2 regions of the Actinoplanes sp. NPDC051346 genome follow, and region 2 is predicted to be linked to the other one. Evidence: riboswitches for the same ligand, from Rfam matches in the RefSeq annotation. Region 2 holds a riboswitch; the other holds the start of a gene.

Region 1 (4,206 bases), on a different contig from region 2:
GCGGAGCGGGGGCGGGGGACGCGAATCATGGCTGTCACGCTAGAGCGCACCGTGATCGATGAACGCACAGATTGTGCGGCACCCCGGTGCGCCGCAGCTCGTTGCCCGGCGGGACACTGGCGGGGTGAGCGCCGACCATTACTTCACTGCCGAGCCGGCCGTGCCCGACACGAGGGGGCGGATCGGGTTCTCCGTCGCCGGACGGTCCTACGACCTGGCGGTCGCGCGCGGGGTCTTCTCCGCGGGGCGGCTCGACCCTGGCACCGCCGTGCTGTTGCGCAAGGCCGAGCTGCCGACGGCGGCCGTCGGGGGCACCCTTCTCGACCTCGGCTGCGGGTACGGCCCGATCGCCTGCGTCCTGGCCAGCGAGGCGCCCTCCGCGACCGTGTACGCGATCGACGTCAACGCCCGGGCCCGGGAGTTGACCGCGGAGAACGCCGCGGCGCTGAGCCTGGGGGAGAGGGTGCGGGTGTGCGCCCCCGAGGACGTGCCGGCCGTGACGTTCGACCAGATCTGGAGCAACCCGCCCACCCACGTCGGCAAGGCCGAGTTGCACGCGATGATGGACCGCTGGCTCGACCGGCTCGCGCCGGACGGGGTGGCCTGGCTGGTGATCAACCGCAACCTCGGCGGCGATTCGCTGCATACCTGGCTGACCGGCCGGGGCTGGGACGTGGTGCGCACGGCGAGCCAGCGCGGCTTCCGCGTGCTCAAGGTCTCTCGGAGCGCCGAAAAAACCGACTGACCAGCGCCGCGTCGTCGGGAAGGATGGCGGCGTGGGTTACGTGGATGTCTCCGGGGTCGGGTTCGTGCTGCCGGACGGGCGGGAGCTCTTCGCCGACGTCTCCTTCCGGGTCGGCGAGGGTGCGAAGGTGGCGCTCGTCGGGCCGAACGGCGCCGGCAAGACCACACTGCTGCGGATGGTCGCCGGAGACCTCGCCGTCCCGATCGGCACGGTCGCGCGGGCCGGTGGGCTCGGCGTCATGCGCCAGTTCATCGGGATGATCGGCGACGACCGTACCCTCGAGGATCTGGCTCTTTCCCTGGTCGCGCCCCCGCTGCGGGAGGCGGGCGCCGCGCTGGCCGCCGCCGAGGCCGCGCTGGAGGCGTCGCCGGACTCCGAGAAGGCGCAGCTCCGGTTCGCCAACATGTTGACCGGTTGGGGCGAGGCGGGCGGCTACGACGCCGCGGTGCTCTTCGATACGGTCGCCGTCGCGATTCTCGGCAAGCCCTGGGACGAGGTGCGGGCCCGCCCGGTGCGCACGCTCTCCGGCGGGCAGCAGAAACGCTTCGCCCTCGACCTGCTGCTGCGCGGCGGCGACGAGGTGCTGCTGCTCGACGAGCCGGACAACTTCCTCGACGTGCCCGGCAAGCGGTGGCTCGAGGCCAGGCTGCGGGAGTCGTCGAAGTCGGTGCTCTACGTCTCGCACGACCGGGAGCTGCTGGCGCAGACCGCGACCAGGGTGGTGGCGGTCGAGGGCGGCAGCGCCTGGACCCATCCCGGCGGCTTCGCCTCGTGGCACGACGCCCGCGCCAACCGGCACGACCGCATGCTGGAGCTGCGGCGGCGCTGGGACGAGGAACACGAGAAGCTGCGCGAGCTGGTGTTCACCCTGAAGAACAAGGCGGCGTTCAACGACGGGCTGGCGTCGCGTTACCAGGCCGCCCAGACCCGGCTGCGCAAGTTCGAGGAGGCGGGGCCGCCGCCGCTGCCGCCCAAGGAACAGTCGCTGCGGATGAACCTGCGCGGCGGGCGTACGGGAAAAAGGGCCGTGGTCTGCACGGACCTGGAGTTGGAGAATCTCACCTTCCCCTTCGACCTAGAGATCTGGTACGGCGACCGGGTGGCGGTGCTGGGCGCCAACGGCACCGGCAAGTCCCACTTCCTGCGGCTGCTCGCGGCGGGCGGCACGGCCCCCGAGCCCGACAACAAACCGGTCGACGGTGCACCCCTCGCGCACGTCGCGCACGGCGGCACGGCACGGCTCGGCGCCCGGGTCCGACCGGGTCACTTCTCGCAGACGCACGACCGTCCGGAACTGCTCGACCGCACCCTCGTCGAGATCCTCTGGCGGGGCGACGACCACCGGTCCGGAATGGACCGTGCGGGCGCGATGAAGGCGCTCAACCGATACGAACTCTCGGCCCAGGGCGACCAGCGGTTCGGCACGCTCTCGGGCGGGCAGCAGGCCCGCTTCCTGGTCCTGCTGCTCGAACTCTCGGGCGCCACCGTCCTGCTGCTCGACGAGCCGACGGACAACCTGGACCTCGCGTCGGCGGAGGCGCTCGAGGAGGGACTGCGGGCGTTCGAGGGGACGGTGATCGCGGTCACCCACGACCGCTGGTTCACCCGGGGCTTCGACCGATTCGTGCTCTTCCAGGGTGATGGCGAGGTCGTGGAGACGCCCGAGCCGGTCTGGGACGTGCGCTGACGAGCTTTACTCGGGCGGTGCCGCGGCGATAGTGTCGGCGGCGGAACCAACCCCACGGGAGTCCGGAGCACCGGGCTGAGAGGGGGGCTGTCGCGGCCCCCGACCGTCGAACCTGATCCGGGTCATGCCGGCGCAGGGAGGAGCGCGTTGTGGACCCTGTTTTCCCGCGTCTACATGTCATCACCGACGCCCGGCCCGGTCGTGATCCGCTCGGCGTCGTCACCGCCGCGGTGGCCGCCGCGGTGCGGCTCGGCCTGGCCGACCGGCTGGCGATCCAGGTCCGGGTCGAGGACGACACCACCGACCGGCTCGCCTTCGCGCTGACCACCGAGATTCTCGACCAGTGCCGCCCGGCCGGCGTCCTCTGCCTGGTCAACGACCGGCTGCACGTCGCGCTGGCGGCCGACGCCGACGGTGCGCACGTCGGCGCCGACGACCTGCCGGTGGCCCTCGCGCGCAAGGTGCTCGGGCCGGGAACCGTCCTCGGAGCGACCTGCCGGGACGAGACGGCGGCCCGGTCGGCGGTCAGGGCTGGAGCGACGTACCTCGGTGTCGGCCCGGCCTTCGCCACCGCCACCAAGACCGGGCTGCCCGCGCCGCTCGGCGCCGCGACGATCGGCACGGTGGCGCGGTCCGTGCCGGGCACACCGGTGGTGGCGATCGGCGGGGTGACCGTCGACACCGCCCCGGCGCTGATCGAGGCCGGTGCCTCCGCCGTCGCGGTCGTCGGCGCCGTCGCCGGAGCCGCGGACCCGGGAGAGGCCACCGCGCGCCTGCTGAAGGCACTGTCGTGACATCACTGCCTCCACCGGACTTGACTGTGGTCGGTGGTGGGATCATCGGCCTGGCCGTCGCGTGGCGCTGCCAGCGGCGGGGCTTGCGGGTCACGGTGTGGGACGGCGACGCCGACGACGCCGCCTGGTATGCCGCCGCCGGCATGCTGGCCCCGGCGGGCGAGACCTCCTTCGGTCAGGAGGCGCTGACCGCTCTCATGATCGAGTCGTCGGCCCGCTGGCCCGCCTTCGCCGCCGAGCTCCAGCGGGAGACCGGAATCGACGTCGGACTCGGCGCACACGGAACGCTGGCGGTCGCCCTGACCGGCGACGACCTGGCCGAGGCGCGGCGCCTGTGGGCCTATCGCGAAGAGCACGGCCTCAAGGTGCACCGGCTGCCGCCGAGCGAGGTCCGCGACCGCGAACCGGCCCTGTCGCCGCGGCTGCGCGGCGGTGCGCACATCCCGGACGACCAGCAGGTCGATCCGCGGCGGGTGGTCGCCGCGCTGCGGACCGCGCTCGGTCCGGCGGTGGTGCGGCGGCGGACGGCGGAGATCCCGCCGGGCCCGGTCGTGGTCGCGGCGGGACTCGGCACCGCGGCGCTCACCGGACTCCCCGTACGGCCGGTGAAAGGCCTGGTGCTGCGCCTGCGCGGCGAGCCGGGGCTGCTCCGGCACGTGGTGGTGGGACACGTCGACGGCAGGCACGTCTACCTGGTTCCCCGCGCCGACGGCGAGATCGTCGTCGGCGCCACCCAGGAGGAACGCGCCGACACCACGGTGACCGCGGGTTCGGTGCTGGACCTGCTGCGGCCCGCCACCGAACTGGTGCCGGAACTGGCCGAGTGCGAGCTCACGGAAACGGTTGTGCGGCATCGTCCCGCCACACCGGACAACGCGCCGCTGCTGGGCCGCACACGCGGCGACGTCATCGTCGCCGCCGGCCACCACCGCAACGGGGTGCTGCTGGCGCCGGTCACCGCCGATCTCATCGCCGACCTG
Region 2 (4,206 bases):
TGGAGCTGCGTGAGCTCGGGCTCAAGCCCGCGAAGGCACGTTAGGCTCCGCCGCGTCCTTCGCGAAGTCCTCGTCCTCCTCCTCCGCGTCATCGTCCAGCCAGTTGCGCTTGGCGAACGGGATGGCCGCCCAGAACGTCAGGAAGTAGGCGGCCGCGACCGCGGTGAGCACGATCGACACCCAGGTGTCCAGCAGGTAGTCCGTGATGAGCAGGATGCTGCTGACCATTGAGATCAGCATGAAGGCGAGTCCGCCGGTCGCCATGCGGTGTGCGTACCGGACGAGCTCCGGCTTGCGGCCCTGACGGAACAGCGCCCGGTGGAAGGCGACCGGCGAGATGATCATCGCGGTGGCGAACGCCGCCGTGATGAGCGCGACGACGTAGGTGTCCTTCTGGAAATCCGTCACCTTCGGGAAGCCGTTGCTGAACGGCAGCGTCAGCAGGAACGCGAAGAGGATCTGCACGCCGGTCTGCGCGACGCGCAACTCCTGCAACAGGTCCGCGAAGTTGCGGTCCCAACGCTCCTTCTCCGTCTCGTGCTTCATCCGCTGTTTCTCGCCGGCCATCCGTGCGCCACCTCCAGGTCATGTGGCGCACCGCATGCCCGCTGCGGAAGAACGTCAAACACCGATGCGCGCGAGCGCCACCTCGGCCAGCGCCTGCGGCGCCTCCTCCGGCACCCAGTGGCTGATCCCGCGCAGGACGACCAGGCGGTAGTCCGCTTCCACCCAGGTCCGCGTCGCCAGTGCGGCGGAGCGGCCCACGACCGGATCGCCGTCGCTCCACACGTACGTCGTGGGCACGGTGATCGTCCCGACGTCGGCCAACTGTCCTCGGGAGAGCGCCCGGTACCAGTTCAACGCCCCGGTGAGGCGGCCCGGCTCGGCCATCGCCCGGGCGTACATCGCGGCGCGGGGGCCGATGTCGCGCATCATCCCCCTCAGCACGGCGCCGTCGCGGGCCAGCAGCAGGCGCTCGGCGAACCGGGACCGGAACACCGTCATGTAGGCGAACCGCAGCCGCTGTGAGGGCTGGTTGCGCAGCGCGACGGAGATGGCGCGCGGGTGCGGCACCGAGACCGCGGTGAGCGTACGGACCCGATCCGGGTGGTGGGCGGCCAGCATCCACGCCACCTGGGCACCCCAGTCGTGCCCGATCACGTGCACCTGCTCCAGGCCGAGCGCGTCGAGCACCGCCACCGCGTCGGCCTCCGGCTCACGCAGCCGGTAGTCGGCGACCGCGTCGGGCCGCGCCCCCGGCGAGTACCCGCGCTGGTCCAGGGCGTAGGTCCGCAGCCCCGCACCGTGCAGCCGCGGCAGAACCAGGTCCCACTCGCGGTGGTCCTGCGGAAAGCCGTGCAGCAGGAGCACCGGCGGCCCGTCCTCCGGACCGGAAACGGACACGTCGAAGGCGAGCCCTCGCGTCTTGATCTCCATGTGACGCCTCCTACGCTGTTCCCGTACGGTGTTAGCGTCATCGAAACACATGCCATGAAGATTGTTCGCGATGGCGCAGTCGCGTTTGCATAGCGGACAAACTTCACCGACAGGGGAGCGCACGGCGCTGAGAGTGCGGTATCACCGCCGCAGACCCTCGAACCTGATCTGGGTAATGCCAGCGCAGGGAGCTCGGTCTTCTCCAGCCGCGCCACGTCCGGGACCGTCCGGATATGGCGTGCGTCTTCTCCCGGTCATCGCTGGGAGGCACATATATGAGCAATCAGAACGATCCATATCGCTGGCGCACGATCGACATCGTGATCGCCTCGGTCATCGCCGTCACCTTCGGCGTCATCTTCTGGGCCTGGGGCCACCTCTGGACCGTCACCGAGGGCGCGTTCGCCTTCTACAAGCCGGCGCAGGCCGTGCTCTACGGCATCTGGCTGGTGCCCGCCGTGCTCGCCGCACTGATCATCCGCAAGCCGGGCGCGGCCCTCTACACCGAGACGGTCGCCGCGGTCATCTCCGCGCTGCTCGGCGAGAGGTGGGGCGCGATGGTCATTCCGCAGGGCCTGGTCCAGGGCCTCGGCGCCGAGCTCGCCTTCGCGATGCTGTTCTACCGGTCGTGGAAGCTGCCCGTCGCCCTGCTGGCCGGGGCCTTCGCCGGCCTGGGCGCCGCCCTGTTCGACTTCTTCGCCTGGAACAGCACCTACGACCTGTGGGACTACCGGATCCCGTACGCGCTGATCACCGTCGTCAGCAGCACGGTGATCGCGGGTGTCGGCAGCTGGGCGCTGACCCGGGCCCTGGCACCCACCGGCGTTCTCGACCGCTTCGCGGCCGGCCGGGACCGGACCCTGGTCTGAGCGATGGCGGAGGTCGTACTGCGCGGTTTCGGCTGGCGCCACGCGGGACGCCGGGCCTGGGCCGTCCGCGGCGTCGACCTCCGCATCCGTAGCGGCGAGCGGGTGCTGCTCCTCGGCCCGTCGGGCGCGGGCAAGAGCACCCTGCTCGCCGCGCTCGCCGGGCTGCTGCCGGAGGACTCCGGCGAATCCGAGGGCACGGTCACCGTCGACGGGCGGGATCCGCATGCCCGGGAGAGCGCCGGCCTGCTCTTCCAGGACCCGCAGACCCAGCTCGTGATGGCCCGCAGCGGCGACGACGTGGCGTTCGGCCTCGAGAACAGGGGCGTGCCCGCGGGCGAGATCTGGCCGCGGGTCAGCGACGCGCTGGACCGGGTCGGCTTCCCGTACCCGATCACCAGGCCGACCCACGCCCTCTCCGGCGGCGAGCAGCAACGCCTGGCGCTGGCGGGCGTCCTCGCCCCGCGCCCGGGCCTGCTGCTGCTCGACGAGCCCACCGCCAACCTCGACCCGGCCGGCGGCACGCTGATCCGCGAGGCGATCGCCAGGGCCGTCGACCGCGACACCACCATGATCGTCGTGGAGCACCGGGTCGAGGAGGCGCTGCCCCTGATCGACCGGGTCGTGGTGCTCGCGCCGGGCGGCGGCGTCGCCGCCGACGGCGCGCCAGAGGTCGTCTTCGCCGGTCACGGCCCCGCACTGGCCGAGCAGGGGGTCTGGGTGCCGGGCTATCCGCTGCCCCACCACCGGGCCGTCGCACCACCGGGAGATCTTCTGGTACGGGCGGAGGCCGTCGCCGTCGACCGCCGCCTCGCACCCGCACACCTCGAGGTGCGCTCCGGCGAGGTCCTCGCGGTGACCGGCCCCAACGGGGTGGGCAAGTCCACCCTCGCGCTCATCCTCGGCGGACTGCTGGCGCCGACCTCGGGCACGGTGACCGCCTTCGACGACCCCAAGCCTCCGCACCGCTGGCGCGCGGCGACGCTGGCCCAGCGCATCGGCTCGGTCTTCCAGACACCCGAGCACCAGTTCGTCACCTCCCGGGTCGCCGACGAGCTCGCCCTCGGCCCGCGCCGCCTGCGCCGCCCGGCCGCCGAGGTATCGGCCACTGTGGACGAGCTCCTCGCTCGGCTGCGGCTGACAGCGCTGGCGGAGGCCAACCCGCACACGCTCTCCGGGGGTGAGGCCCGCCGCCTCAGCGTGGCGACGGCGCTGGCGACCGCGCCCCGCCTGCTCGTCCTCGACGAGCCGACCTTCGGCCAGGACCGCAGCACCTGGATCGGCCTGGTGGCCCTGCTGGCCCGGCTCCGGGACGAGGGGCACGGCATCGTGGCCGTGACCCACGACGACGCGTTCGTCGCCGCGCTGGCCGACCGGGTCCACGACAACCCGGCCCAGCCCGAGCCGCTCCCCCGCCGACCCGACCGGAGGCCCGCGTGAGCCTCGCGCTGGAACCGGTCGCGGACCCCACGGCGCCACTGGCACGCCGCAACCCGGTGGCGAAGCTCGGTGCGGCCCTGCTGTTCTCCCTGCCGCTGATCGCCACCCTCGATCCGCTCACCCCGGCCCTCGCCCTCGCCGTCGAGCTGGTCCTGCTGCCGTTCTTCGGCGTACGCCCGCTGGTCCTGGCCCGCCGGGCATGGCCGCTGCTCATCACGGCGGGCGGCATTCTCGTGACGATGGTGATGTTCGCCGCCGAGCGCACCGGCGCACTGCTGGTCGAGCTAGGGCCGTTCGCCGTGACCACCGGCGTACTCTCCACCGCACTGGCCCTGGTCCTGCGGGTCTTCGCGGTGGCGCTGCCGGGCATCATCGTCTTCGCCACCACCGACCCGACCGACCTCGCGGACGCCCTGGTGCAGAATGCCAAGGCCCCGGCCCGCTTCGCCATCGGCGCCCTGGC

What was found. A riboswitch is a leader RNA that binds a small molecule or an ion and turns the genes downstream of it on or off. The one in region 2 is predicted to bind thiamine pyrophosphate.
Region 1: linked by a shared signal. The riboswitch ahead of thiE (thiamine phosphate synthase) and the one ahead of AB0M36_RS33115 (ECF transporter S component) in region 2 are both predicted to bind thiamine pyrophosphate.

What each region holds. Positions count from the first base shown of each region.
Region 1 is NZ_JBFBAJ010000015.1:42,886-47,091, reverse strand. Features, by position in the region: gene AB0M36_RS30930 (methyltransferase) at 125-745, shown strand; gene AB0M36_RS30925 (ATP-binding cassette domain-containing protein) at 777-2,432, shown strand; TPP riboswitch at 2,477-2,588, shown strand; gene thiE (thiamine phosphate synthase) at 2,582-3,226, shown strand; gene thiO (glycine oxidase ThiO) at 3,223-4,206, shown strand, end outside.
Region 2 is NZ_JBFBAJ010000018.1:88,414-92,619, reverse strand. Features, by position in the region: gene AB0M36_RS33130 (hypothetical protein) at 1-44, shown strand, start outside; gene AB0M36_RS33125 (DUF6328 family protein) at 22-567, opposite strand; gene AB0M36_RS33120 (alpha/beta hydrolase) at 622-1,437, opposite strand; TPP riboswitch at 1,539-1,645, shown strand; gene AB0M36_RS33115 (ECF transporter S component) at 1,713-2,306, shown strand; gene AB0M36_RS33110 (ABC transporter ATP-binding protein) at 2,310-3,743, shown strand; gene AB0M36_RS33105 (energy-coupling factor transporter transmembrane component T) at 3,740-4,206, shown strand, end outside.